DNA from 3 places in the Paenibacillus sp. GYB003 genome. Region 3 is predicted to be linked to each of the others. Evidence: riboswitches for the same ligand, from Rfam matches in the RefSeq annotation. Region 3 holds a riboswitch; each other region holds the start of a gene.
What was found. Region 3 has a riboswitch for cyclic di-AMP ahead of PV407_RS12780 (3D domain-containing protein). Riboswitches for the same ligand answer to the same signal wherever they lie in the genome.
Positions count from the first base shown of each region.

Region 1: linked by a shared signal. The riboswitch ahead of PV407_RS08790 (C40 family peptidase) and the one ahead of PV407_RS12780 (3D domain-containing protein) in region 3 are both predicted to bind cyclic di-AMP.
Region 2: linked by a shared signal. The riboswitch ahead of PV407_RS28335 (TrkH family potassium uptake protein) and the one ahead of PV407_RS12780 (3D domain-containing protein) in region 3 are both predicted to bind cyclic di-AMP.

Region 1 is NZ_JARBDC010000016.1:18,630-28,384, reverse strand. It holds gene PV407_RS08805 (DUF7662 domain-containing protein) at 1-154, shown strand, start outside; gene PV407_RS08800 (FAD-dependent oxidoreductase) at 297-860, shown strand; gene PV407_RS08795 (LysR substrate-binding domain-containing protein) at 919-1,701, shown strand; gene PV407_RS08790 (C40 family peptidase) at 1,671-2,147, opposite strand; cyclic di-AMP (ydaO/yuaA leader) riboswitch at 2,152-2,288, opposite strand; gene PV407_RS08785 (hypothetical protein) at 2,466-3,284, opposite strand; gene PV407_RS08780 (M1 family aminopeptidase) at 3,299-5,275, opposite strand; gene PV407_RS08775 (YwhD family protein) at 5,478-5,972, shown strand; gene PV407_RS08770 (transglycosylase domain-containing protein) at 6,502-8,583, opposite strand; gene speE (polyamine aminopropyltransferase) at 8,848-9,675, shown strand.
Region 2 is NZ_JARBDC010000088.1:175,281-185,035, reverse strand. It holds gene PV407_RS28355 (YqzM family protein) at 11-145, opposite strand; gene trxA (thioredoxin) at 471-788, shown strand; gene uvrC (excinuclease ABC subunit UvrC) at 943-2,943, shown strand; gene PV407_RS28340 (CPBP family intramembrane glutamic endopeptidase) at 3,223-4,833, opposite strand; cyclic di-AMP (ydaO/yuaA leader) riboswitch at 5,111-5,260, shown strand; gene PV407_RS28335 (TrkH family potassium uptake protein) at 5,376-6,725, shown strand; gene PV407_RS28330 (potassium channel family protein) at 6,740-7,408, shown strand; gene PV407_RS28325 (cation:proton antiporter) at 7,433-8,686, shown strand; gene PV407_RS28320 (LysR substrate-binding domain-containing protein) at 8,701-9,606, opposite strand.
Region 3 is NZ_JARBDC010000034.1:98,911-108,665, reverse strand. It holds gene PV407_RS12810 (acyl-CoA thioesterase) at 124-636, shown strand; gene PV407_RS12805 (Rrf2 family transcriptional regulator) at 688-1,149, shown strand; gene PV407_RS12800 (MDR family MFS transporter) at 1,277-2,998, shown strand; gene PV407_RS12795 (response regulator transcription factor) at 3,072-3,746, shown strand; gene PV407_RS12790 (sensor histidine kinase) at 3,743-5,242, shown strand; gene PV407_RS12785 (polysaccharide deacetylase family protein) at 5,290-6,315, shown strand; gene PV407_RS12780 (3D domain-containing protein) at 6,343-7,236, opposite strand; cyclic di-AMP (ydaO/yuaA leader) riboswitch at 7,244-7,406, opposite strand; gene PV407_RS12775 (DNA-3-methyladenine glycosylase I) at 7,483-8,085, opposite strand; gene PV407_RS12770 (extracellular solute-binding protein) at 8,232-9,755, opposite strand, start outside.

The DNA.
Region 1 (9,755 bases), on a different contig from region 3:
CTTTCCGCTTCCCGTTACGGCAAAGACGGAGCCCCAATGGTGGAGCAATACGATCAGTGACTGCAATTCGCAAGCGATCGCTTGGTTAAAAGCGTTTCGAAGAGTGTCCCATGTCAAGCCCGGCGAGCGCGTTACGTTCGTAAGGGCGATATGACGAGCAGACGGTAAATCCCGTATCGCGGCGACGATGCGGGATTTTTGCCGTTTCTGCGTTTTGCGCCGGTTTCCTTTTATTTAAACTTTTTGTATACTAAAGTATGGAAAGAAAACTATCGTTTCTCGAGGAGGTTCGGTTGATGTACGACATCGTCATCGTAGGCGCGGGTCCCGCGGGAGCCAGCGCGGCTATTTTCGCGGCGAAAGCCGGCAAGAGCGTGCTCGTGGTCGACAGCGATCAAAGCGTTACGAAACGGGCATGGGTCGAAAACCATTACGGAGTGGCGGAAATTAGCGGCCCCGACCTGCTGGAAACGGGCAAGAAGCAGGCGGCGAAGTTCGGCGCGAAATTCGAGTCCGGCAAAGTGACCGGCATCTCCCGCGGCGACGACGGCTTGCAGGTCCAAACGGAAGGGGCCTCCTATTCGGCGCGGCACGTCATTATCGCTTCCGGCTTTTTGACCGACCTGGCCGAATCGGCCGGGCTGGAGACGGCGCCGGGAACGGAACCGCGCGTCAAAACGATATTCAAGACGGACGCCCAAGGCAAAACGAACGTCCCCGGCGTTTGGGCCGCGGGAACGTGCGCGGGCGTCAGCGTCCATACGATCGTTACGGCCGGCGACGGAGCGAAAGTGGCGATCAATGTCATCAGCGAGCTGAACGGCGAGCGTTATGTCGATCACGACGTTCTGAAGGCGTAATTCGCGGCAAACGAAGCGGCAGGACAAGCGTCCTGCCGCTTTTGCTTGTTATGGCCGTATCGCGGCCGGGTTAGCCCAGGGCGGAGCGGACCGTTTCGGGCGAAAGCGGAACCGCGCCCCGTCCGCGGGCGGATACGGCGATCCGCAACGCAGCGACAGCGCGATCGCTTCCGTATCTTTCAGCAAGCTGCCGGCCAATATGCTGCTCCCGGGCTGGATCGCGGCTTTCAAGGGCGAGCTCCCGGATATCGACATCGCGATCACGACGCTCAATTCGCGGGAGGCGTTCGAACGGCTGCTCCGGTACGAAGCGGATATGGCCGTCGTCGGAGGCGGGCGGGAGCTGCCGGCGGGGTTGAGCTGCCGGCCTCTGATGCTGGACGAATTGCGGTTTATCGTGCCGGGACGCCACGAATTGGCCGGACGGAAGGCGACGCTTGCGCGGCTGCTGGCCGAGCCGTTCGTCGTGCGCGAGGAAGGAAGCTCCGGCAGGGAGCTGCTGCTGGCGCTGTGCCGGCTGCACGGCGCGCCCGCCACGCGTATCGGCCTCCAGGTCAGCGGCACGGCGGAGACGATCAAAGCGGTGGCGGCCGGGTACGGAGCGGCGATCGCCTCCGCCCTGGAAGTGCGCGACAGTGTCTCGCGCGGCGAAATCGGCGTCGTGACGGTGGACGGGATCCGAATCGACAATCCGATCGGCCTGTACGTCAGGGAGGGGGAGCGCCGCCCCCGCAAACGACGACAAGCCCCGCCATGGGCGCATACCGCGCCTTGCGGGGCTTGTGCTTGTCCGTTCGCGTCCTCGCGATGTTACTTCGCTTCGGCTTCGGCCGTCAGCTGATTGAACAGGTCGTCCTCGATGACACGGCGAGCGGTAACGTAACGATTTTTGTAATACTTCTCGCTCAGCTTGTTTTTCACGACTCCGTCGTCGGTCGCGGAGTGAATGAACTCGTCGTCGCCGAGATAAATGCCGACATGCGAAATGCCTTTGCCGTCGGTGTTGAAGAAGACGAGATCTCCGGGTCTCAAATCCTTTTTGTCCACCCAAGACCCTTTCGTGGCTTGCGACTTCGATTGGTGGGGCAGCTCGATGCCAATTTTGTTGAATATGTACATCGTGAAGCCGGAGCAGTCGAATCCGCTCGGTGTCGCGCCAGCGCTTTTGTACTTGACGCCGATTTGCTCGTTTACCGTCTTGTCGAGGACGGTTTCGGCGAAAGCGGTACCAATTTGCACGCAGAACAGCGCGACCATGGTGGTAAGAATGATTGCTGCCTTTTTCAAAGAAGCGGACTCCTTCCGGTGCCTACGAGGTTAGCTGAGGGTTCGGTCGAAGGTGCCCTATGATCACTTTCAAGCGAGATCAATTCACCCGGAATGGTTCCCCCGTTTCCCGCTTGCGCGAGAATTCGGCATGTTTCGATTTTTTGTTTCCGGGGTAATGTAATTCGCGCTTTCCTCCGATATTCCTGCTGGATTCCAACAATTTTTTTCATTTTAATCGCCATTTTTTTGAGGATAACGTCCGAACATGCCAAAAAGCCTCATTTCCGTTCGGAAAATGAGGCTCTTTGCCGCCGATTTGCGACCTCGAGACAGGCGTCAGCGTTGACCGTCGCCGGCATATACGTGGTACTGCGTGGCGATCGTCCACAGCTTGAACAGCATGCTCGCAATATGAAACAGCTGCTGCAAAATCAGCGCGGATATGCCGGCCCAAATCAAGGAGGCGGATACCGCCGCCGCCGTAACCGCTCCCGACAGCGCGATCAGCGCGAGCGCCGCCGCGGCGATGACGGGGAATTTGCGGACGAACAGCCAGAGCGACCTGCCGAGCCGTTCCTCGTTCGTTTTCCCGAGCTGAATATAGATGAAGCCGAGGCGAAGCAGGAAGCCGTAAACGAGGTAAGCGGCGGCCCAAGGCAGCAGGGCGAGGCCGAGCGACGCGTAATCGCCGTGCGCGAAAAAGGCGTTCTTCGCGATCGGATACAGCCAGTACAGCGGAGCGAGCGTCAACGCCGTTTGGATCGCGTAATAGCCGAGAAACGGCTTGCCGAGCTTGCGGACGCCCAGCAAAAACCGGTAGCCCGAGTTGAGCTGCGAGTTGTGAATGGAGTAGTAGACGCCCGCATTCAGCAGCGGGGTCAGCAGCATGCGCGCTCCCGTTATGGCGAGCAGCATCCAGAGCGACGCGTGGCTGATATCGGTTTTCATCAAGCGAAACTGGCCTTCGGCCAAAAACAGGTGGGAGGCGGCCGGCGACAAATGCTCGCCGGGAAACCGGTACAGCAGCGGATCGACGATCGATTTGACGAACATCAGCAGCAGGAATCCCCACGCGAAATGATACAGCCATAGGACGAGCAGCAAAAACGTTTGCGACGCGGTCGTCTTGAATCCGTCCTTCAAATAGCGGAACATATGCGGCATTCTCCTCACCAGGCGACCCCGCCGAGCAGGGTCTCGATCAATTTGACGACTCCGATATTCCAGCGCACTCTCCATTTGCTGTCGACCGAAACTTGCATGAAATTGTTGATCCGTCTCGTCTCCAAAATCATCGTCTGCTGCGGGTCGATCGCCGCCCATTCGATCGGCGCTTCGCTCGTGATCGTATACAGCACCTGCGGGTCGCGGCCGTCCCACGTCTTATCCACTTCCGACCCGTCCGTGAAATGGAAGCGGATCGGCACGTCCGTATAATGGCCGCCGTATTTTTTGATCAGCACCGCGTTTTCGTATACCGATTTGTCGTCCTGCTTCACTTTGCGGGTTTGAATGTGCTCGATCGCGTAGTCGGTCATGCCGCCGCCGTATACGAACTGGTCGAAGTATTCGGCCCAGCTCGTTTTCGTCACGCTTTCCAGCACCGCCTGAAAATCGCTCGTCGTCGGATGCTTGAACTTCCACCTGTCGAAATACGTTTTCATGACGCGAAGCATTTGCTTTTGCCCGATTTTGGCCTCGATGCCGGCCAGCACGAGCTTGCCGCGCGTATAGACGTTGTCGGCGTACCGTCCGTGTCCGCCGTACAGCCAGGACGATTGCTTGAGCGGCTCCGGGTTCGTCACGTAGCTCGATTCGAGCGGGTAGTTCGGCTTCACTCCGAATTCGCTGGCCATGATCAAATCCTCGGCATAGGACGTAAACCCTTCGTCCAGCCACGCTTCCTCGAACTCGTTGCTCGCGACCATGCCGTACCAATATTGGTGGCCGATTTCGTGGACGATGACCCGCTCGAGCTCGAAGCTGTCCGTTTTGTCCGAAGCTTCCCAACCGGTGACGAGCGTCGGGTATTCCATCCCTCCGGCGCCGTTCGCCCCTTTCGGCGGGATGACGATCGACAGCGTGGAATACGGATATTCGCCGAACCATTCGCCGTATTTGGTCAAAGCCCGCTTCGCCGCGTACAGGTAACGGTCTTTAAGCGATTTGTGCGCCGGGTCGAGGTACAGCTTGATTTTCGCGCCGGGCACGTTCGGGGCCGAAAACGGCTCTTCGTAGTAAAGGAAATTCGGCGAAGCCGCCCAGGCGAAGTCGTGCACGTCGTCCGCGTAAAACTGGTATGTCTTTTTCGTTCCGTCGTCGGAAGCGGGCTTGATCGGAAAGCCGGTCGCCGCAACCGTATAATTGGTAGGAACCTCGATGCGGACGTTGTACATCCCGAAGTCGGCGTAAAACTCCGAGTTGCCGTGATACTGGTGCAGGTTCCAGCCTTCCTCGGCGCGGCCGCGCGTGCCTTTCGGCTCGTACACGGCGATTTTCGGAAACCATTGGCCCGCCATGACGAAATCTCCGCTGTAGCCCATGCGCGCGAACACGACGGGGAGCTTGACCGAGAAGCGGAACTTCACGGTCGTCTCGCCGCCCGGGGGAACCGGCTGCGGCAGACGGATTTTCATGAGCGTCTGATCCTGCTTGTTGCCGTCGTCGGGCTGCACATACTGCATCGAATGGGCCAAGTCGATCCCGCTTTCCGTTGCGATCGATTCGATGCTCATATGGCCGAAGCTGCCTTCCTTCATTTCGTCCTGCCGCAGCTTGCCGCCGGACTCGCGGTTGAACGTCGACTTTTTCGATTGGAACGCATTCGGGTATAAATGAAAGTAAAGCTCGCTTACGGGCTCGGCGCCGGGATTTTTCCACGTCAACGATTCGGCGCCGGTTAACGTTTTTTGCTGCGCGTCCAGCTGGACGGAAATATGGTACTCGACGATGTGTTTGCTGAGCGGCTTCGGCGCATCCACGGTCGGCGCGGGAGGCTCCAGCGTTCCGGGCGCCGGCTCGTTCAAGGCGGACAGCGCTTTGCCGGACTCGGGGCGTTCCGCGAATTGGACGAAGGCAAAGCCGGCGGCCGCGAGTACGAGCAGTAGAAGCCATAGCGTGCCGCGTTTGGACAGGCGGTTGATCATAACGAATCTCACCCCGTTGACAAGCATCTACAGCATGTATATGTTTGCTTTTGACGGAATATTAGCTAAAATAAGAAAAACGACTATCGCAGCAATTCGAGGGTGAGCGACCGCGTTTTGGCGGAAGTTTATTCTTTAAACGAATCATGGCGGAACACTCCGTACGGAAGTGAAATCGCATCGGAAGATGGAAGGTGAGCGTGTGGAAACGAACGAAAAACCGAAGAAGCTGGCGCTGAACGTCGTCAGCAGCAAAGAGCATAAAGGCTTCGGCGCGGGCGCGCTCGATTTGTCCGGCTTGTCCAGCGTCATGATCGACGGGGACGAAGCGTACATCGACCTCGGAGCGATTCACGCGAAGAGCAAAATCGAGCGCGGCATCAAGTTTTCGACGAACAAGGACGACGTGCCGAACGGACGCAAATGCTGGATCGTCTGGGTCAACGTCGGCCGCGGCGAGGACGGCCCGTTTTATTCGGGCGTCGCCGCCTGCGAGATGCTCGTCGATTCGGAAGCGAGAAGAGGCTGGAAAATTCTCGCCGACCACGTCAACAAAATGGATTACGCGCTGAAAGGCCGCGTCATTTTGGACGGCTTGAGCGATACCGAGAAGGCGGCGCTGAAGCGCGTTTTGGTCGAGCATAACGCCGAGTGGTGGGAGCGTTCGGGAGACGCGTTAAAGCAAGGATTGGCTTGACGGCTTCGGAGTCCGCGGCTGTACAACGAAACCGGAAACCGCCGCGAAGGAGGCCCTTCGCAGGGCGTTTTCCGCGGCGGTGAAGGCGGTTTCGCTATTTGTGTCGATTGTGTGTCAGCCGTTGTTAGAATCCGGCTTCTCGGTTAAACTAATTGGAGTATATTTGCACAATATACTAGGACAGCAAAAAGGCAGACGACTTCGTCTGCCTTTTTGCGTTGCGCCAGGCCGTACACCAATGGATTTTGTTTCGAACTATTCCACACCATACTTCAGCGGAAAACGTGCGATTTTTACACGGTGATTTTCGTGGCCAAGGGACTCTTACCACATATGAGGTTTTAGAATCGATTCTTAAAGCAGATGGATCTTTAACAGGCAATGTTATAAAAATGAAAATTAAATCTGTAACCGCTTCTTATGTTTCTGGTGAAAGGATGGAAAATGTGCAGTTTTTTGATATTGAAGTGTATTGAACCCGGGAAGCCGAATTGGGCGCAAGCGATATCGCTGCGCCCATTTTTCCGCCTCAATCGTTCCACCAGCGCTTCAAATCCTCCCACCACGAGCCGCCTTTTTTCGGCGCCGGTTTGCCCGTATCCGGCGCGCTGCCGTGCTCGGAGCAATACTCGGTCGGCTCCGTGCCTTTGACGAACGCTTCGACGCGCGAGTTCGGGCATTTGTCCGTCGCGAGCTTGCCCGTGGCCGGGTCGATGTAGACGCTCGTCACGTTGTCCGGCATCGGGAACAGCTTCGGCGGCACCGCTTCGAGCGAAGTCTCGATAAAATCGGCGAATATCGGAGCCGCCTTGTACGACTCGACCGAGTCGATGACCCGGTCGCGGTCGTAGCCGACCCATACCGCCGCCGCAAGCTCGGGCGTAAAGCCGACCATCCAGGCGTCGGTGTTCGTCGTGCCCGTTTTGCCGGCGACCGGCCGTTTGATCTGGCTCGCCACCCGGCTTGCCGTGCCGCCGGGGTCGAACACGCTTTTCATCAAATTCGTCAGCGTGTACGCGTACTCCGGCTCGACGATTTTTTGCTTCGTCGGCTTGGCCTCGTACAGCAGCTTGCCGGTCGCGGTTTCGATCCGCGTAACGACGGTCGTATCGACGCGCACGCCCTGGTTGGCGATGACGCCGAAGGCGGAGGCCATCTCCAGCGGGCTGACCGGATACGTGCCGAGCGCCAGCGACGGCAGCGGCTCGAGCCGGCTCGTCACGCCGAGCTTGCGCGCCGTTTCGATCACTTTGTCCGCGCCGACCTGCATGATCGTTTGCACCGCGTATATATTGTCCGACTTCGCGATCGCTTCCCGCAAATCGATATAATCGTTCGGATATTTGCCGGCGAAGTTGCTCGGCGTGTACGTTTTGCGGCCGCCGTCGTACGTGAATACGGTCGGCTCGCTCTTGAACCGGGTGACCGCCGTAAAGCCCGGCTGCTGCAGCGCCGTCAAATAGACGAACGCCTTGAAGGCGGAGCCCGGCTGCCGGCTGTCGGAAATCGCCCGGTTGAACTGGTTGTCGCCGTAATCTTTGCCGCCGACCATCGCCTTTACGTAGCCGTTGCGCGGGTCGACCGCCGCGAGCGCCGCCTGCAGCTCGCCGGAGTTCGCGAGCTGCTTCGCGACGGCCTCTTCGGCCGCTTTTTGCATGGAAAGGTCCAGCGTCGTATAAATGCGGATGCCGCCTTCGTCGAACTCCCGCTCGTCGATGCCGAGCTGATTGATAGCGACCTGCCGGACGTAATCCCGGAAGTACGGGGCCGAGGCGGCGACGCTTTTTTTCTCCGGGGTCATAAAGTTCAGCTTCTCCCGCTTCGCCTCCTCCGCCGCCTGCTCCGTTATGTAGCCCTGATTCGCCATCTCCGTCAATATCAGATGCTGCCGCTCCAACGCATTGTCCATATTGAAATACGGCGAATAATAGCGCGGTCCTTTCGGCACCCCCGCGATCAGAGCGCTTTCCGCCAGCGTCAGGTCGCCGACGTCCTTGCCGAAAAACAGCTTCGCCGCTGCCTGGACGCCGTAAGCGGAATTGCCGTAATAGGTCGCGTCGTTCAAATACATCTCCATGATCTGATCTTTGCTCAGCTGCATTTCGAGCTGCAGCGCGTACAACGCTTCTTTCATTTTTCTCGACCATGTGCGGTCCTGCGTCAAATATAAATTTCGCGCGAGCTGCTGCGTCAGCGTGCTGGCGCCCTGCAGCATGTTCATATGCTGCACGTTCACCACGGCGGCGCGCGCGATGCCGCGCAAGTCCAGCCCGACATGGTCGTAAAACCGTTTGTCTTCGATGGCCAGCGTCGCCTCGATCAAATGCTGCGGTATGTTTTTCAGCGGCACGAACTCGCGATTTTGTCCGGATTGAAACGAAGCGATCAAATTGCCGTGTATGTCGTACATTTGCGACGGCTGGGAGAACGTCCCGACCGGGAGCGCCTGGGAACGCAAATAGAGCATCAGCACGACGATGCCGACGACGCCGAGCAGGCCGCAGCCCAATACGAACGTCGCCAATTTGCGCAGCCATCCTTTGCGGGGACGGCCGGACGCGGAGCGTCTCCCCCCGGTTTTGCGGCTCGGGCCGTTGCCGGTTTCGTCCATGGCGGCTCCTCCTCCTGGTGGTTAAGTTTGGAAACTACTACTAGTATGGGGCTGAAAGGAGCGAGCTATTCAGGCGAAGTGCGAGAAAATGCGCCGATTGCGGCGATCGGAGGGAGGCGGGGCGGCCGCGGCGTCGTAGGGCAGGCGCATTGCATTTTTGCGGCGTTCCACTATAATACAATTTGTGCCTTGTGTTACAATGAAAAAAAGAGCTTGTCCGGCGGACAAGCTTCTGGCGAAGAATGAGGAAAGAAGGGATGCCCCATGGAATTGTGGTATACGGAGAAGCAGACCGAGCAATTCGGCATAACGGCAAAAATCAAAGAATCGCTCGTGAGGGAGCAGACGGAATTTCAGGACTTGGCGATCATCGACACGCACGAATGGGGCCGCATGCTCGTGCTCGACGGCATGGTCATGACGACGGTGCGCGACGAGTTCGTTTACCATGAGATGGTGGCTCATCCCGCCCTGTTCACGCACCCGAATCCGAAGCACGTGCTGATCGTAGGCGGCGGCGACGGCGGCGTCGTGCGCGAAGTGCTGAAGCATCCGCAGGTCGAGAAAGCGGTTCTGGTCGATATCGACGGCAAAGTGATCGAATACTCGAAACGATATTTGCCCGAAATCGCCGGCGAATTGGACAACCCTCGCGTGCAGGTGATCGTCAACGACGGCTACATGCACATTCATGATCATAAAAACGCGTACGACGTCATCATGGTCGATTCGACGGAGCCGGTCGGGCCCGCGGTCGAGCTGTTCAGTCGCGGCTTCTACCAAGGCATCTACGAATCGCTGAAGGATGACGGCATATTCGTGGCGCAAACGGACAATCCTTGGTTTAAAGCGGATCTGATCCGGACGGTGAATCGCGACGTGCGCGAAATATTCCCGATCGTCCGCGTATACGGGGCCAATATTCCGACTTACCCGAGCGGGCTGTGGACCTTTACGCTCGGCAGCAAAACGTACGATCCGCTTCAGGTGGACGAGGCGAGCATTCCGGAGATCGAGACGAAATATTATACGCCGCGGCTGCACAAGGCGGCGTTCGTGCTGCCGAAGTTTGTGGAAGATCTGATCAAGTAAGCCGCTCGGGACGGAACGAAAGATGAAGGGCGCCCTTCATCTTTTTTTTCGGACGAACGGCGATACCGACTATGAACGAA
Region 2 (9,755 bases), on a different contig from region 3:
GCGCGTCATTTTAAACGAACAGTTCAATGATCGTAGCTACGAGCGCAACGAGAAAGAAAAATCCGAACGTGGCGCCGAAGCCGATCGCGACATCGAGAAAATCGTTTCTCGGTTCTTCGTTAATATGCATTCTAGGGTCCGTCATTCCATGTTCCTCCCGAGCTTGGCAAAATTGGCTATGTTCAGTATACCGAATCGCCGAATGGGTTGTAAAGGAAAACAAGTGACAAAACTTCAAACATTGCGCCGGCGAACCCCGAACGCATTTTTCGCCGGGCAAGAAACCTCCCGGGGCGAAGCCGTCCCGAGCGACCGTATCCTTGTTCCGGCATAGTATGCGCGGGATGCGTGCGGAATATGTTTTCAGTTATGAAACGGGTGCGACTTGTGGTATACTTTACATGTTGGACAAAATTAATTAAAATAATTATAGTGACACACTTTTTGTTAGTACAAGGGAGGACAATTCGATGGCTATCGTTACAGTTTCCGACCAATCGTTCAAAAGCGAAGTCGAGAGCGGCGGAACGGTTCTTGTAGATTTTTGGGCTCCGTGGTGCGGACCTTGCAAAATGATCGCCCCGGTGCTGGAAGATTTGGATAAAGAAGTCGGCGAGCAGCTGAAGATCGCCAAGCTGAACGTGGACGACAACCCGGAATCGGCTTCGCGCTTCGGCGTCATGAGCATCCCGACGCTGATCGTCTTCAAGGATGGCCAGCCGGTCGACAAAGTGGTCGGCTTCCAGCCGAAGGACGCGCTGAAAAACGTCGTAGGCCGTCATCTGTAATCGCGATACGTACCGGCCGGAGCGGGATTGTGCGAACAGTCCCGCTCGTCGTATAATTGGATAAGGAACGAACGGGAGTTCCGTTTCGCGTTTGCGACAACGGAGCTTTTTTTGTACGGTCGGGGTGTCGGGGTTACCGAAGGAGGGGTGAAGCATGACGGAAGAGCGAGGCGGGGGAGCGGACAAAATCGCCGAAGCGATCAAGCGCAAGCTGGCGCTGCTGCCGGACAAGCCGGGCTGCTACTTGATGAAAAACCGCGACGGCACGATCATCTACGTCGGCAAGGCGAAGGTGCTCAAAAACCGGGTGCGGTCGTACTTTTCCGGCAGCCACGACGGCAAGACGCAGCGCCTCGTCGCGGAAATTTGCGATTTCGAATATATCGTCACGGCCAGCAACATGGAGGCGCTCATTCTCGAGTGCAACCTGATCAAGCAGCATCATCCGCGCTATAACGTCCTGCTCAAGGACGACAAGTCGTTTCCGTATATCAAGATTACGCATGAGAAGCATCCGCGCCTCGAGGTGACGCGCAGAGTGCTGAAGGACAAAGGCAAATATTTCGGCCCGTACCCGAACGCCTTTGCGGCGCAGCAAACGAAAAAGCTGCTCGACCGGCTGTATCCGCTGCGCAAATGCAACACGCTGCCGGATCGCGTCTGCTTGTACTACCATCTCGGCCAGTGCGTCGCGCCTTGCGAGTTCGAGGTGCCGGCCGGCGAATACGAGCGGATGGTGCAGGAAATTACCCGCTTTTTGAACGGCGGTCACGAAGCGATCAAGGAAGAGCTGACACGCAAAATGACCGCGGCCGCGGAGGAGCTGAACTTCGAGCGCGCCAAAGAGCTGCGCGACCAGATCGCGGGCATCGACGCGCTGATGGAGAAGCAGACGATCACGATGAACGACGCGGTCGACCGCGACGTGTTCGGCTACGCCGTCGACAAGGGCTGGATGTGCGTGCAAATTTTGTACATGCGCCAAGGCAAAATGATCGAGCGTCACGTCTCGCTGTTCCCGTACTACGGCAACGAGTACGACGATTTCATCACGTTCGTCACGCAGTATTACAGCGATAATCCGGCGATGCCGAAGGAAGTGTTTTTGCCGGCCGGGACGCAGCGGAAGCCGGAGCAGCCGGCCGGACACGCCGAAGCCGCGGCGACGGTGCGGGAGGGCGCGGCCGAATACGGCGAGGGCGAGGCTGAGGCGGCTTCGATCGCGGAGCGGCCGGACGAGGGTGAGGACGGCGCCGACGGAAAGGCGAAGGAGCGGCAGGCCGATCCCGAGGTCGCCGAGCTGCTCGAGAAATGGCTGCACATCAAGGTGCACCTGCCGCAGCGCGGCAGGAAAAAGCAGCTCGTCGGCATGGCGTGCGACAACGCCCGCGTCGCGCTCGAAGAAAAGTTCCGCTTGATCGAACGGGACGAGGAGCGGACGGTGAAAGCGGTCGAAAGTCTCGGCGAATGGATCGGCCTCGGCGCCGTCCGCCGCATCGAGGCGTTCGACAACTCGAACATTCAAGGCGCCGACCCGGTTTCGGCGATGGTCGTATTCGTCGACGGCAAGCCGGACCGGAAAGAATACCGCAAATACAAAATACGGACCGTCAAAGGTCCGGACGATTACGAGACGATGCGCGAGGTCGTGCGGCGGCGGTACGAGCGCGTGCTGAAGGAAGGGCTGCCGCTGCCGGATCTCGTCGTCGTGGACGGGGGGCGGGGCCAAATATCGGCGGCGATCGACGTGCTCGAAAACGAGCTCGGCCTGTACATTCCGGTATGCGGTCTCGTCAAGGACGCGAAGCATAAGACGGCGCAGCTGATGATGGGCGATCCGCCGGAGGTCGTGCCGATTCCGCGCGACAGCCAGGAATTTTACTTGCTGCAGCGCATCCAGGAGGAAGTGCACCGGTTCGCCATTTCGTTTCACCGCGAGACGCGGGCGAAATCGATGGTCGTTTCGCAGCTGGACAGCATCCCGGGGATCGGGGAGAAGCGGCGCAAGCTGCTGCTGAAGCATTTCGGCTCGCTGAAAAAAATCAAGGAGGCGTCCGTCGACGATTTCCGGCCGATCGGCATCGGCGACAAGCTCGCCCGCGACATATTGGCCGCGCTGCACGGGCCGGACGAATCGGCGGATGCCGCCGAATAGCGCGCAGGTTCGCGCCCCGGGATCGAAAGTGCTCCGCCGGTTCGCCTGACGCATCATAGCGGAACCGATTTCCGTCACTACGCAATTTTCCCGGCATTTTCGTTAAAATAAAGAAAAAAAATTCCGCTATTCCGACCGATTCCGGCTTCAAACAGCCGAATAGGACGAAATAGCGGATTTTTTTCGTTTGCCGAGGTTAACGCAGCGTATGGGGCCGAATTAGCGGAAATCGGTTCCGCAACTCCGGCACGCATACCCGACCGACGCCATTCGCCGCCGCTAGGTCCGAAAATCCGAAACGCCCCGCCGCGCGATAAACCGCCGGTGCAGCATCCGGAGCAGCACGGCCAGCAAGGCCGGCGAAACGATGTAAACCAAGCCCAGCGCGATGTCCGCGGCCGTGCCGATGTTCATCAGCGAGAAGCTCATGAGCAGGCTGTCCATGACGGCGTGCGCGAACAGGACGGTCGCGAAGCCGTATTTCAAAAACGCGTATCCGAGCAAAACCCCGAGCGCCGTCACTTCGACGAATCGCGTATATACCGGATAGATCGGATATTGCGTATGGCTGAACGCCCAGATCATGCTCGGCACGAGCACGGCGAGAAACGTGCTGCGCAGCAGCTTCTTGAAAAGCGCGATGCCGAAAAAGCGGTATATCGCTTCTTCGGATATCGCGGCCGTCCACGCCATGAGCGGAAACAGCTCCGGCCTGTACAGGTTGTACAGCGAGCCGGACGGATCGGTCACCGCCCACATGTCGAACCGCTGCTCGGCTACGAAAAACAGCAGCGATTGCAGGCCGAGCATCAAGCAGGCGATCATATAGCCCCGCTTCATGCTATCCGTCGTATGAACGCCGAACGCCGGCTCCCGCCATCTCGGCCACGGGCGCATGCCGTGATCGCGCCATAGCGGCTGCCCGGCGGCGAGCGAAACGTAGCCGATCAGCCCCATCAAGGTGACGACGACGTTCATGACGATTACCATGCCGGGCGCGGCGTCGACGGACAAAAACGGATCGGCTCCGGGCGACGACAACGTTTTGAAGGCGGGCGCCATATTGGAATTGTTCGTCCAGTACAGGACGAGAAACGTAAACGTCAGCCACAAGCCGCGGACGAAGGCGATCCGTTTCCGGTGGACGATCATGAGAACGATCGCCGCGAGGCCCATCGCCGCCGAAATGATCAGGTTCCACGACGTCATGGACGCCGCGGCGCGATCCTGCCGCTCGACCCAGGCGATATGGCTGTCCGGCGCGCGCAGCTCCGTCCGGTACGCGGTCACCTCGCCGCCGCGAATTTCGACGACCTGCCGCAGCTTCGCCTCCCCGAGCTTCGCGCTCCGATGCTCGAACGCGAACTGATAAGGCTGAGTCTTGTTCGGCAGCAGCATCTCGTACGACTCCAGCGGCTTGCCCGCCTGACGCATATACGATTCGGCGATGCGGCGACCTTCGCGCACGGAAGGCGCCGCGCCGTCGCTGCGTTTTTGCCAGCCGATCACTTCGCCGCTCTTCAGGTCGACGTCGACCAAAAAGCCGGTTTTCCCGCCGCCTCCGAGCTCGACCCGGTAATAGTCGATCGGCACGAGCTTCTCGAACTCCGCTTTATACGGCTTGACCAGCCGCTCCTTCTGCACGTAGCCGCTCAGCAGCTGATCGGATTCGTACATGACGAGCGTCGCCTGCACGGACCCGCCGTTTAGGCCGGCTATGTAGGCTTCGGCCGCCGCCGCGGCCGCCTGCTTCGAGAGGGCGGGGCGCGTTTCGGCGATGACCGCGGATTCGTCCTTCCCCGCGATCGACGGCCACCAGTTCGTAACGACGAACAGGATGATGCCGACGATCGCCCACGTTCCGAGCCGGGTAATAGGGTGCTGCCGCATGCGTGACCTCCCCGCGAATAAGGTTCCGTATCGTATCCCCGCAAGCGCCTTCGATCGAAGCGAACCTCGAAGGCCCGAATTTTGGGGCGTTCTCCTTAACGTAACACACTTTATTTCGAAATGCCACTTAAACGGAAGCAAGGAAGGTGCCGACCGCGAAAACGGTCCGACACGCTCCGGAATTTGACTTCATTCGCGTTTTCAACGGTTTTTTCATGAAATTGCGGCTTTGTACTATTGCCGCCGCAGGATTATAATCACTTCGTCAGACCTTATCAACCATAACGAGCCGAATTTCTTTGCGAAAACGGGGGAACCATGTATTTTGGGGTGAATTTCGCATAAGCCGCTCCGGCGGCCGTCGCGAATAGGGTGCCTAACAACCCGAATCCGTCAGCTAACCTCGTAGGCTCCAGTCAGGAAACCAATCCGCGAAAACGGCACCTGGTCTTCCAGTGCCTTTTTTTGTTGTTCCCAAAAAGGCGGTTTTCTCCCTGGACCCGCACCGATTCGAGCTCGTTCAACCGCCGGAGGTGACCCCTTTGAAAAGCAACCGAACCAGAACGGTATTCGAACGGCTTACGCCGCCGCAAATTCTCGTTATCGGCTTCGCGGCGATCATTGTGCTCGGAGGCGTGCTGCTGTCGCTTCCGGTGTCGACTTCGAACGGCCAAGGCTTGCCGTTCGTCGACGCGCTGTTTACGGCCACGTCCGCGACCTGCGTAACGGGGCTTGTCGTCGTCGATACGGGCACTTATTTTTCCGTATTCGGGCAAATCGTCATCATGGCGCTCATCCAGGTCGGCGGACTCGGCTTCATGACGATGTCGACGCTGATCGCGCTCGTGCTGCGCAAACGCATTTCGCTGCGGGAACGGCTCATTTTGCAGGAAGCGCTCAATCAAGGATCGATGGAAGGGATCGTCCGGCTCATCCGCAAAGTGCTCGTCTACTCGCTGACGATCGAGCTCGTCGCGGCGCTGCTGCTGGCGATCCGCTGGTCGCTTGATTTTCCGGTCGGCGAAGCCGTATACCGCGGCTTGTTCCATGCGGTTTCGATGTTCAACAACGCCGGCTTCGACTTGTCCGGCGAATTTCGCAGCCTGATGCCGTACGCCGACGATGTATTGGTCAACGTCGTCGCGATGTCGCTGATCGTGCTGGGCGGGATCGGCTTCATCGTCATGTCCGACGCGATGGATTTCAGGAAGAAACGAAAGCTGTCGCTCCATTCGAAGGTCGTGCTCAGCATGACCGGCTTTCTGATCGTGTTCGGCGCCATCGTCATTTTCCTGTTCGAATATACGAATCCGCGCACGCTCGGCTCGTTGAACGGAACCGGCAAAGTGCTCGCCGCGTTTTTCCAATCGGTGACGCCGCGGACGGCGGGGGCGAATACCGTCGATATCGCCGGACTGCGGCAGGCGACGCAATTTTTCATCATCATCCTGATGTTTATCGGCGCATCTCCCGGCTCGACGGGCGGCGGGATCAAGACGACGACGTTTACGACGCTGATCGGGGCGATGGTCGCGATGATTCGCGGCAAGGAAGACATCGTGCTGTTTCATAACCGTCTTGCGAAAGACCGCATCTATAAAGCGATTACGCTTACGCTGTTCGCCATCTTTTTGGTCATCTTCGTGGCGATGCTGCTGTCCACGACGGAGGATCATCCCTTTTTGATGATCTTGTTCGAGACGACGTCGGCTTTCGGCACGGTCGGCCTGTCGATGGGACTGACGCCCGATTTGACGACCTTCGGCAAAATCATGATCATGCTTACGATGTTCGCGGGAAGGCTGGGGCCGGTAACGCTCGCCTACGCGCTGCAGCCGAAGCCGGATAAAGAGCTGTACAGACATCCGGAAGGCAAAATCATTATCGGATAGGAGCTGCGAATGCGATGAAAATGAAACAGTTTGCCGTCATCGGCTTGGGCCGGTTCGGCGCCAGTCTGGCGAGGGAGCTTGTCAATCAGGGTCTCGAGGTGCTCGGCATCGACCGCGACGAGGAAGCGGTGGACGAAATGGCCGATATTTTGACGCACGCGATCGTCGCCGATTCGACGGAGGAGGAGACGCTGCGCTCGATCGGCATCCGCAATTTCGACTGCGCGATCGTATCGATCGGCGACGACATCCAGGCGAGCATCATGACCGCCATTTTGCTCAAGGATCTCGGGGTGAAAACGGTCGTGGCGAAAGCGCTGACGGAGCTGCACGGCAAAGTGCTGGAACGGCTCGGCGTAGACCGGGTCATTTATCCCGAACGCGATATGGGCATCCGCGTGGCGCACCAGCTGGCCAATCCGAATTTGCTCGACTATATCGAGCTGTCGAAAGATTATACGATCGCCGAGCTGTCCGTACCCGGACGATTGAACGGCGTTTCGCTCAAGGAGCTCGATCCGCGGGCGAGATACGGCTGCAGCGTCGTCGCGATCAACAAGAAGAACGGCGTCATTATCGCTCCGGCCGCCACGGACGTCATCAACGAGCGCGACGTGATGGTCATCATCGGGACGAACAAGCAGATCGAATCGTTCGAGGAAGAGCTCGGGGAAGAAGCGTAGCGTCCGGCGAAAGGAGCGCCCGTCATGGAAAACGGCACCGAACTGGTCATCCATCACGTCCTGTTTTTGCTCGTCCTTATCTTCGGCCTCGGCATGGTGTCCGGCAAGCTGGCCTCCGTCCTGAAAATACCCGACGTCGCCCTGTTTCTCGTCGCGGGGATCGTCGTCGGGCAAGGGCTGCATCTCGTTACGGAAACGAGCGGCTCGTTCACGAACCAATTCATCCTGACCGTCGGCTCGGCGCTTATATTGTTCGACGGCGGCCGCAACATTAAGCTGACCGGGCTGAAAAAGGTGTGGGTGACGCTGACGATGCTGAGCGTCCCGGGCGTCCTGATCACGGCGGCGATCGTCGCCGCGGCCTCCCATTATGTGCTCGGCCTGCCGTGGCTGTACGCGCTGCTGCTCGGAGCGATCATCAGCTCGACGGATCCGGCGACGATCATCCCGGTGTTCCGCCAAGTCCGCATCCGGGAAAAGGTGCGCGAGACGGTGGAAAGCGAATCCGCGTTCAACGACGCGACCGGTTCGATTTTGACGTTCTCGGTCATGGCCGTCATTCTCGGCACGGAACGGGTGACGCTCGGGGGCGCGGCGGCGGACTTCGTCGTATCGGCGGCGGGAGGCATTCTGCTCGGACTGGCCGTCGGCTTTTTGCTCACCTATTTGGTGGCGCATTTCCGCCTCGGCATTTTGCGCGATTATACGACGATCGCGATGGTCGTTACGGCGCTCGGCGCCTATTTGCTCGGGGAGCAGCTGCAGGTGAGCGGATTTATGGCGACGTTTACGGCCGGTCTCATCTGGGGCAATTCCGGGACGTTCGGCCTGAAGATGGAGGACAAGCTGCGGGAAATGGATCATTTCTCGGATAACGTCACCGTCATTATGCGGATGCTCATTTTCATTTTGCTCGGGAGCCAGGTCGACTTCCGCGTCGTGTTCGCCTATTTGCTGCCCGGCCTTGCCGTGATCGCCGTCTTCATGTTCGTCGCCCGGCCGATTACGGTGTTCGTCTGCGCATGGCCGGACCGGAAGGCGAGCTGGCGGCGCAGCGAGCTGCTGTTCATGTGCTGGGTGCGCGAAACCGGCGTCATTCCGGCGGCGCTGTCCGGCATGATCGCAGGCGCGGGAATCGCCCATGCCGACGTCATATCGGCGGTCACGTTCATGGCGATATTGATGACGATCGTCGTGCAGGCGAGCACGACCGCCTATGCGGCCAAAAAGCTCGGCCTGGAAGTTTCCGACGGACATGCGGAGGGCCGAGCGACGTAAGGCCGGAGCCGGCGCTACAGCAATCCGGAGCCGCCGGGCGAATAATGCTCCTTCGCTTTGCGGATCCAGCCGCGCGTCGAGGCGTTCAGCGACGATTCGCGGCCGAACAGCAGCGACGTCGTCCGGGTCGTCTCCTGCAGCTCGGGAATGTTGCGCAGCACGAGACCGTTGTTGTCGAGCACGGACGGCCGCAAATACGATTTCGGCAGCAGCGTGGCGACGTTGCAGGTGGAGACGAGCCGGAGAATCGCCTCGAACGAATCGATTTCCATTTTCACGTCGGGGTAGACGGTGTACCGGTGAAACAGCTCGTCCATCAGGATGCGATACCACGTGCCTTTGGAAAACAAAATCATCGGCAGCTCGCGCAGCTCGCCGATTTCGATGCCCGGCTTGTCGACCCAGCGATGGTTCGCGGGAAGGACGAGGCACAAATGATCGTCGAACAGCGGAATGCAGGTCAAGTCGGGATTGTCGATTTTGGACGCCACCAGTCCGAGATCGACTTTATTTTCTTTGACGAGGCTGACGATTTCGTGCGTTTTCCCGGTAATCGCTTTAATGTCCGTCTCCGGAAAGTCCCGCGTATACAGCGCGATCAGGTCCGGCAGCGTCGATTGCAGCGTCGTCAGGCTCGCGCCGATCGTAATGCTTTTAAAGGAAGAATGATGCTCGGCGATGCGCTGCAGCAGCTTCCGTTCCATCTCGCGCATTTCGACGGCGTATTCGTAGGCGATTTGCCCGAGGCGGGTCAGCTCCAGCTTTTTGCCTTTGCGGTCGAACAGCAGGATGCCGAGCTCCTCCTCCAGCTGGGCGATTTTGCGGGACAGCGCCGGCTGCGAAATGTTGAGCGCCTGGGCGGCCCGGTTCAAGCTTCCGTGTTCGACGACGTCGGCAAATACGTCCATATTCGGCAGCATGCGTACCTCTTCCTTTCCGAGCGCTGCGAGATGAGCGCGTTGTCGTTACCTTATGCGTTTATTGTATAACGAATTATAAAAAAACGGCACTTCCATTATAAGGCCAATGGGAGTAACATGAAAGCTGTCAAGGGAGCAAAAATTCGAAC
Region 3 (9,755 bases):
GCGTATCCGCAGCGAAAAATCCGGATCGCCAGGTTCGGATTTTTCCTTATTTCGGGCATCCTATTGCTGCTTGAGCAAAAACGATAGAAACGATTTATAACCGGAAGGCGTGAACCAGGCATGGTGGAACAAAGATATGCGAAGGAATCCCGCTGCTACAAAACGTTCCGGGTGTTTCCGACGGACGTCAACAATTACAACACGCTGTTCGGCGGCAAGCTGATGGCTTATATCGACGATATCGCCTCCATTTCGGCGGCGAAGCATTGCCGCAGGTCGGCCGTAACCGCTTCGACGGATTCCGTCGACTTTTTGTCGCCGATTCCGATGACGGCTTCGGTTTGCCTCGAATCGTTCGTCACGTATACGGGGCGCAGCTCGATGGAAGTGTTCGTCAAAGTCATTACGGAAGACATGCTGAGCGGCGAGCGGCACATATCCGCGACGTCGTTTCTGACGTTCGTCGCGTTGGGCGACGACAAGAAGCCGGTTCCGGTGCCGAAGGTCATTCCGGAATCGGAAGAGGAAATTCAGCTTCACCGCACCGCGATCGGCCGCGCGGAAATGCGGAGACATCGCCGGGAGGAAAGCAAAAAGTTCGCCGATTTTTTGACGACCGTCTATCCGTGGGAGTAGCGTTTCCGGCACGGAGGCGGCTTCGGCTGACATTGGGAGGGGGAGTCCGACATGGCGATCAACAGCCGTTTTGCCGTGGGCGTGCACATTCTCGCCCTGCTGGAAATCAACAAGCAGCAACGGATCACGTCCGATCTGATCGCAGGCAGCGTCAATACGAATCCGGTCGTCGTCCGACGCATGATGAGCTTGCTGAGCAAGGCCGGGTTGATCCGGACGAGCCCGGGCGTGGCCGGCGCCACGCTCGCCAGGCCGATCGAACGCATTACGCTGCTCGACGTCTATAAGGCGGTGCAGGGCGACGACGGCGATCCGTTATTTTCGATGCACGACAAACCGAATCCGGCTTGCCTGGTCGGCCGCAACATTCAAGGCGCGCTCGATAAAAGCTTCCGGGAGGCGGAAGCCGCGATGGAGCGGCAGCTCGCCGGCGTTACGCTCGATTCGGTCATTCGCGACATCGTGGAGCGGGACGGGCAGGCGGGATCCGTTTCGCCGCTTTGTCGGGAGTGACGAATTGCCCCAAAAAGCGGGCTTTTAACGGAATGAACGGTTGACGCCGTTCCTGTTCCGGCGACCGCGACCGCTTTTTTCCGGCCGTCCGACGCCGAGCTTTCCTCAAGAAGAAGGAGGCTCGGCCGTGGCCGGTCTTTTTTGTTTGTGCGATTTTTCTCGGTCGGTTCATATTCAGTTCATAAATGCCGCCTATATTGTTCTCATCCAATTCAGGGAAGAAGGGTTGAGAACGATGGCAAACGATAAAACGAAGGTCGGTCCGGTATTGGCCGGCTTGCTGCTCGGCATGCTGCTGGGCGCGCTCGATCAAACGATTATGGCGACGGCGATGCCGACCGTCATACAGCAGCTCGGCGGCCTATCGCTGTACAGCTGGGTCTTTTCCGTCTACATGCTCGCATCCACGACGAGCATGCCGATTTTCGGCAAGCTGGCCGACTTGTACGGACGGAAAAAAATGTACATGATCGGGATGGGCTTGTTCGTCGGCGGTTCCGCGCTTTGCGGCCTCGCGGCGAATATGACCGAGCTCATCGTCTTCCGCGGCATTCAAGGGATCGGCGCAGGCGCGCTGATGCCGCTGGCGATCACGATAATCGCCGACATGATGCCGCCGGAGAAACGGGCAAACATGCAGGGGATGTTCGGGGTGGTGTTCGCGCTCACGAGCATCGTCGGTCCTGCTGTCGGCGGCTTTATCGTCGATCACTTCAGCTGGAACTGGATTTTTTACGTCAATCTGCCGATCGGCCTGGCGGCGATGGCGATTATTGCCGCCGCTTTGAAGGAAAGCCGAAGCCCCGGCAAACGGTCGATCGATTGGCCGGGGGCGGCGCTGCTGAGCGGTTCGATCGTCTCCGTCATGCTCGCCCTTGTTTTCGGGGGCGGCGCGGGGGAGAACGCCGCGAGCTACGGCTGGGGCTCGCCGTTCGTAATCGGCTTGTTCGCGGTCGGGGCGGCGCTGCTCGGGCTGTTTCTATGGGCCGAGACGAAGGCGAAGGAGCCGATTTTGCCGCTTTCGCTGTTCCGCAACCGGGTCGTTGCCGTCTCGTTCGCGACGGGCTTTATGATGAACGCGGCGATGTTCGGAGCGATTACGTACATTCCGCTTTACGTGCAGGGGATCGTCGGCGTCAGCGCTTCGCTGGCCGGCTACATTTTGACCCCGCTCATGCTGGCGGTCGTAGCCGCCTCGATCGTTTCCGGCAGGCTGCTCGCCAAGGTGCAGTATCGTGTCCTGATCGCATGCGGACTGGCGGTCATGGCGATCGGTTTTTACCTGATGTCGACGATGGACGTCCATACGACGAAGACGACGATCGTTCTGTATATGATCGTCGCCGGACTCGGCATGGGGCCGCTCATGCCGGCCATCAATACGGCCGCCCAGGAAGCCGCGGACCGCAAGCAGCGAGGCGTCGTCACCTCGTCGGTGCAATTTTTCCGCTCCGTCGGCGGCACGATCGGAGTAAGCGTGCTCGGGGCGATAATGTCCGACCGGCTGCATCACGGATTGTCCGCGCTTGCCGGGAAGTTTCCGCAAATTCCGGCCGAGCAGCTCGGGCAGCTGTCGAATCCGCGAGTCCTCGTCGACAAAACGGCAATGGCGGCGCTTCCCCGCGAGATGGCGGCCGAGCTGCAGCAGCTGTTCGCGAATGCGATCACGCAATTGTTCGCGGTCGGCGCGGCTATCGTCATTCTCGGCTTCCTGATCAGCTTTCTGATGGGAAACGCGAAGCTGAACGTACGGGAAGACGCCGGGGCGAAGGGGAAGCCGGGCGAGGCGAAGGGAGAAGCGGGAGCGGAGGCGGAGGCTCAGAGAGCGCTGCAGCCCGAGGTCGTCTGAAGCAAGCTTCTATTCCGCGACAAGACGAGGTACATTATGCTTATAAAAGAAACGGCGAAAGGAGGGGCAGCCGATGACACGGCTTCTGGTTGTTGACGACGATCCGTTCATTCGCGAGCTGGCGCGACATTTTCTCGAACGGGAAGGGTTCGACGTGCTCGAAGCGGCCGACGGCCGCGAAGCGCTGGCGCGGCTCGAGACGGTGACGGCCGATCTCGTCATTCTCGATATTATGATGCCGCATATGGACGGCTGGGCGTTATGCCGGGAGCTGAGAGAGAGCTACGATCTGCCCTTGCTCATGCTGACGGCGAAAGGCGAAACGTCGCAAAAGGTGAAAGGGTTCGAGCTCGGCGCCGACGATTATTTGGTGAAGCCGTTCGAGCCGGCCGAGCTGATCGCCCGCGTCAAGGCGCTGCTGAAGCGATATAAAATCGTCGCCTCGCAGACGGTGCAGGTCGGCGAGCTGCAGCTGAACCGCAAAACGTACGAAGCTTCCGTCGAGGGGAAAAGCTTGACGCTTCCGCTCAAAGAGTTCGAGCTGCTGTTCAAGCTGGCCAGCTACCCGGGCAAAACGTTTTCCCGCGAGCAGCTGATCGAGCACATTTGGGGCTACGATTACGAAGGCGACGAGCGGACGGTCGACGTCCATATCAAACGGCTGCGGGAACGGTTTCCGGAGGAGCGTCATACGTTCAAAATCAGCACGATCCGCGGACTCGGCTACCGGCTGGAGAACTCGGTATGAGCCGCGCGAGCGCCGAAAAACCGGCGGCGAACTGGGAAGAACGGTTTATGCGGAGGCCGCCGATTTATAAAATCGTGGCCGGGTTTCTTTACATGACCGTCATGTTTTACGGAATGTGGACGATCGCGTTTGCGGCGGGCGCCTTCATTCACGGCCGAGGCGACAAGGAAGCGCTGTGGGAGGCGCTGGCCGCCAAAAGGGAGCTGGTCGCCGCCGTCTGGCGGGAAGCCGGCGACACCGCCGAAGCGGCCGGCTTTGCCGGGAAGCTCGCCGAAGCGACGGGCGTGCGAGTCGGCCTGGCGGATGAGGCCGGCCGAGCCCGATGGTTCGGCGGCGCAGCCGGAGGCGCGGACGGACCGGCGGCAGAGGGCGGCATCGGGCAAGCCGAGCTGGAGGCGATGCTCGGCGGACGGCCGATACGCCTGCTCGACCGGCCGAATCCGTTCCGCGACGGCACGGCCGCGGTCGGCGGGCCGCTGACGATCGGCCGGACGACGTACGCGCTGATCGTACAGGCGCCGGCGCCCGGTCTTTTCCACGATTACCGCAAACAGCTGACGCCGCTGCTGCTCATTCACGCGCTGCTGCTCGCCGCGGCGATAGCGGGCTTTCTGTTCGGCGCCCCGCGCCAGCTCAAGCTGTGGACGGCCATACTGGACGCCTTGCGGCGCATAGCCCGCGGCGACTTCGACGTCCGCATCGAAGGGGTGTTCCGCCAAAAGCGCGGCAAAGACAACCGCCAGTTCGCCGTTTTGATCGAAGGCATCAACGATATGGCGTCGGGCCTGAAGCAGATCGAAAATATGCGCCAGGAATTCATATCGAACGTATCCCACGAAATCCAGTCCCCGCTCACGTCGATCGGCGGCTTCGCCAAGGCGCTGCGCGGCGATTCGCTCCGCGCGGAGGAGCGCGACCGGTATTTATCGATTATCGAGCTGGAAACGGAGCGGCTGTCCAAGCTGAGCGACAATTTGCTGAAGCTGTCGTCGCTCGATTCGGAACGCCATCCGTTCGAACGAAGCCGCTACCGGGTCGACAAGCAGCTGCGCCATCTGATCTTGGCGTGCGAGCCGCAGTGGGAGAAGAAGCGGCTGGAGATGGACGTCGATCTGGAGGCGGCTTACGTATACGCCGACGAGCAGCTGATGGGCCAGGTTTGGACGAACCTGCTCCATAACAGCATCAAATTTACCCCGGAAGGGGGCGCCGTTCGCATACGGGCCGCAAGCCGGGGCGGTACCGCAACGATCGAAATCGCGGATACGGGCATCGGCATGTCGGACAAGGAGCTGGCGCAGGCGTTCGACCGGTTTTACAAGGCGGACGCTTCGCGCAATCGCGCGCTCGGCGGCAGCGGTCTCGGCTTGTCGATCGTGCGCAAAATCGTCGATATGCACGGAGGCGCGATCCGGATGGACAGTCGGGTCGGCGAAGGGACGACGGTCGTCGTCACCTTGCCGGAATCGGCTTCCAGCGGCGCCCCGAACGGATAATTCCGTCCCGTACAAGCATACTATGCGTATGACGGGAGGGGATGTCCATGAAGCGCATCATCGGCATTGCGCTCAGCTGCTTTATCGCCGCGGGCTGTCAGGCGGCCGTACCCGGACCTGGAGCGGGAGAAGGCGAGGCGGCGCAAAATACGGCGGAATCCGCAGCGGATCGCGGACCGGCGGGCGGCGCCCCCGATCGGCTGCGGCTGGCGGCCGAGACGGCCGAAAGGGAACGGAGCAAGTCCGAGTCGCCGCCCGCGCCTACCCCGCCGGCCCCGGTCGAAACGGTACAGCCGGTTGACCCGGTACCGGCGCCCCAGTCCCGGCCGACGGCCCGAACGAAGCGGTCCGGAGAAGCCAAGGCGCCGTCGGTCAGCGTGCAAAAATCGCAGACGAACGCGGCCGCGGGCAAAAAGCTGACCATTTCGCAGCTGCGTGCGAAATATCCGGACGTGTTCAAAGTAAGCGGAACGTCGAAGGAGAAAAATATCGCGCTGACGTTCGACGACGGCCCGGACGAGCGGTTTACGCCGCAGGTGCTGGACGTGCTGAAGGCTTACGGGGTTAAGGCGACTTTTTTCCTGCTCGGCAAAAAAGCCGAGGCGCACCCCGCCGTCGTCAAGCGAATCATCCGCGAAGGCCATGCGATCGGCAATCATTCTTATCGCCATCCTCTGTTTACGAAGCTGTCCGTCGAGCAGTTCGCGGCGGAAATCGAGCAAACGGAACTAACGCTTAACGGGCTTGCCGGCTACAAGCCGAAGCTGATCCGGCCTCCGTACGGGGAAATCACCGAAGGGCAGCTGCAATGGGCGAACCGGCACGGTTATATCGTCGTAAACTGGAACGTCGACTCGCTCGATTGGAAAAGCCTCGGGGAGCAGCAGGTGTCGGGCAACATCCTGGGCCATACGAAAGCGGGGGCGATCGTGCTGCAGCATTCCGCCGGCGGAGACAGCCAGGATTTGAGCGGCACCGTCAAGGCGCTGCCGTCCATCATCATGAAGCTGCGCGAACAGGGATACGGGCTCGTTACGGTGCCGGAGCTGCTGCATTTGCCGAAAAGCAAGTAAGACGCAACGAAAAAAAAGCCGCCGACCTCAGTCGACGACATACAGCGTAACGTTTTGCAAGCCGAACTTTTTCGCTTTCTCGCGCGAATCCGGCACGAATATATCGACCCGGTTGCCGTCGATGGCGCCGCCGATATCGACCGCTTTGGCCATCATGCCGCCGGCGGGCAAACCGTCGTAGCTGTAGCCGGTCACGTAAACGGTCGAGCCGAGCGGAATGACGTCGGGGTCGACGGCAATCGAGCCGACCTGCAGCGAATTGCCGAAATAGTCTTTGCCGGCGTAGCCGCCGTTTTCTTCGGCGCTGGCCGTGTAGGCGGACGCCACCGCCTTGACCGTTTTCTTCGGCGTAATCGTCGCGCCGGTGACCGTCGTAACGAGATTTCTCGGTTCGGCGGCTTTCGCCGTTTGCGCCGCTTCCGCCGCTTTGCTTACCTTTTTCGGCATGGACGCCGCGACTTTCGGAGCGGCCTTCGGCTCCGCCGCTTTCGCGTCGGCTGCCGCAGGCTGCCGGGCCGCCGCCAACGGCTGAGGGTCCGCCGCGGGCGCCTGAGCGAGTCCGAGCGCAACAGGCTTGATCGCGAACAGATCGTCCGGCGCGGCCGCCGTCAGCGGCTGCACCTCGTATATCGTCGGAACCGCGGCAAGCATGTGCTCGGCGATCGACGTCGGCTCTTTTTCGCTTTCGATCAGCGATTGTACGGCATTGAAATGACTGCGCAATAGCTGCGCTTGAAAATCGGAAAAGTCGGGATTCGACTTGGTCGACATATCGCCGCTTTGCAGGACAAGCGGCGACCAGGGCTGAAGAAGAATCGGATCAACGGGCCGTCCTACTGCCGAAACGGCCGAGCCGGTGATGAAAAACAAAGCAAAACCGCCCGTAAGCAGCGCTCGCTTCCAGGTGTTTCTCCAATGCATATGCGATTCCTCTCCTTTTGTTCGCCTACGAGGTTAGTTGTCGGATTCGGACTGAGGATACAGCCCTACGCGAGAAAAGTCGCGATTCACCCCGAAACGGAAAGCGTCGTTAAACGGCTTGTCCGTAAAAAAAATCCCCCGCACTTTGTGAGCGGAAGCGGCCGACTTGCTTATCCAGCCGTTTCCATTTACCGAAGTTTCGGCTACTTTTAGAAGGCTAACACAAATCGCATACCGAGAAAACCCTCAATTATTGGCAATCGCCCCCTGCGTCGCTTCGGCCAGCTCCCGATGGCGGAAGCACGTCACGACGTGATCCTGCACCATTCCCGTCGCCTGCATCAAGGCGTAGCAGATCGTCGAGCCGACGAACGAGAAGCCGCGCTTCTTCAAATCTTTGCTCATCGCGTCGGAAATCGGCGTCTTGGCGGGCACGTCGGCGAGCTGCTTCCAGCTGTTGCGGATCGGGCTGCCGCCGACGAACGACCATAAATAAGCGTCGAAGGAGCCGAACTCCCGCTGCACGTCGAGAACCGCCACGGCGTTGCGCACGGCGGACCGAATTTTCAGCCGGTTGCGGACGATTCCCGGATTCCCCATCAGCTCTTCGATTTTCCGCTCGTCGTAGGCGGCCACCTTCGCCGGATCGAACCGGTCGAACGCTTCGCGGTAATGCTCCCTTTTGCGCAAAATGGTATACCAGCTCAACCCCGCTTGGGCGCCTTCCAGAACGAGCCGCTCGAACAGGGCGTTGTCGTCGTGGACGGGAACGCCCCATTCCCGGTCGTGGTAATCGATGTAGAGCTGGCTGTCGTTCACCCAGCCGCATCGGACGATAGGCTGCTGCATGACGGAAAATCCCCTTTCGCGAGTGCGTGTTGACAACAAGTATACCATTTGCCGCCATAAAAAGGAAACATACGTTTGCATTGCGACGCAAGCGGCGCCGCGCGGCTCCTTTCGAACCGGCGCGGCGCCGACGGCGGCTGCGGACGTTACTGGTTTTTGGCGGCTTTGATGCCGTCGTTCACTTCCTTCATCAGCTGGGCGCCGCCGCGGGATTTCCATTCCTCGATCATTTTGTCCCAATCGGATATCGGACGCTGGCCGGAAATCATTTTCGTCTGCTCGTCGATCAAATATTTGTCCAGCTCCGTCCCTTTGGACGCCTGCGTTTCCGAGTAGACGAGGTAGGACGGATCGTCGTACGGGTTTTTATTGTACGTCTTCTCCATCTGCTCGATCGTGGCGATAAACGCCTGCATTTCCGGCGAATTGTAAGACGCCTTGGAAAACTGGTTGGCGTCGTCGCTCGGCGCCCACGGCTTCCAAAACTCGTGGCGCTGCAGCATGTATTGGATCGGCGTATTCGATTCCTGGCCCGCTTTCGGCACCGCCTTGCCGTTCACCATGTCGTAGCCGACGCCGTTTCCGCCCATGATCCAGTCGAACTGCTGGTTTTGCGGCGTGCGCTGGTCGAGCGGGATGAACTGGCGGCCGTAATCGAGTATTTCCAAAATCTTTTTCACTTTGTCCGGATCGTTTTTCAGCTTGGCCGAAAGCGTCGTCAGTCCGAAGAAGCCGCGGCCCTTCAAGTTGCCCTGGGAGCCGTCCGGAGCTTTGAAGAACGGGATCGGCGCGACCTTCGCTTTCGGATCGACCTTCAGCAGGCCGGTGTAATAATCTTCGACCATCCCGCTCGGCGTGCCGATGAAAATGCCCGCTTTGCCGGAGTAAAATTCTTTGTTCGTCTGCGCCCAGTTGAGCACGGCGAAATCTTTCGTGACGGCGCCTTCCTTGTAGGCCGCGGTAAGCGTCTCGATCACTTCTTTGCGTCCCGGGCCGATCAAGCCCGGCATATAATTGCCGTCCTTGTCCTTATGATACCAGGCGCCGGACCAATAGGCTCCCATCGCATGGTTAGGGGAGATGCTTTCCCCGAGGGCGAAGCCGTACGTATCGTTTTTGCCGTTTTTGTCCGGATCGTTTTTCGTGAAGGCGATGGCGACGTCCAGCAGCTCCTTGTAGTTCGTCGGCATTTTCAGGCCGAGATTGTCGAGCCAGTCCTGGCGGATCGTTCCGGAGAACGTATACGTCGGCTGGTACATCGGGATGCTGTAAATTTTGCCGTTGACGCGGAATTGATCGTAAATCGTCTTCGGCACGCCTTTGAGCGTCGCGTACTGGTCGATGTATTCGTCGAGCGGCAGGAAAGCGCCTTGTCTCGCCCACTTGTAATAGTTCGAGTCCAAATCTTTGATCGCCACGACGTCCGGCATGTCGCCCGACGCCATAATGACGTTCAGCTTCTCTTTATAGTCGGACTGCAGCACGAACTGGGACTTGATGTTGGCGCCGAATTTTTGCTTGATCGCCTCTACGCCTTTTCCGTTCGGATCGGGGAAAATCGTATAAGCGAAGTTGAGGAAGCTGATGTCGTACGTTTTGTTCGTCTTCGGCGCGTTCGCGTCGCCGGATTTCGGCGTTTCTCCCGCGTTTTGGCCGCCGCCGGAGCAGGC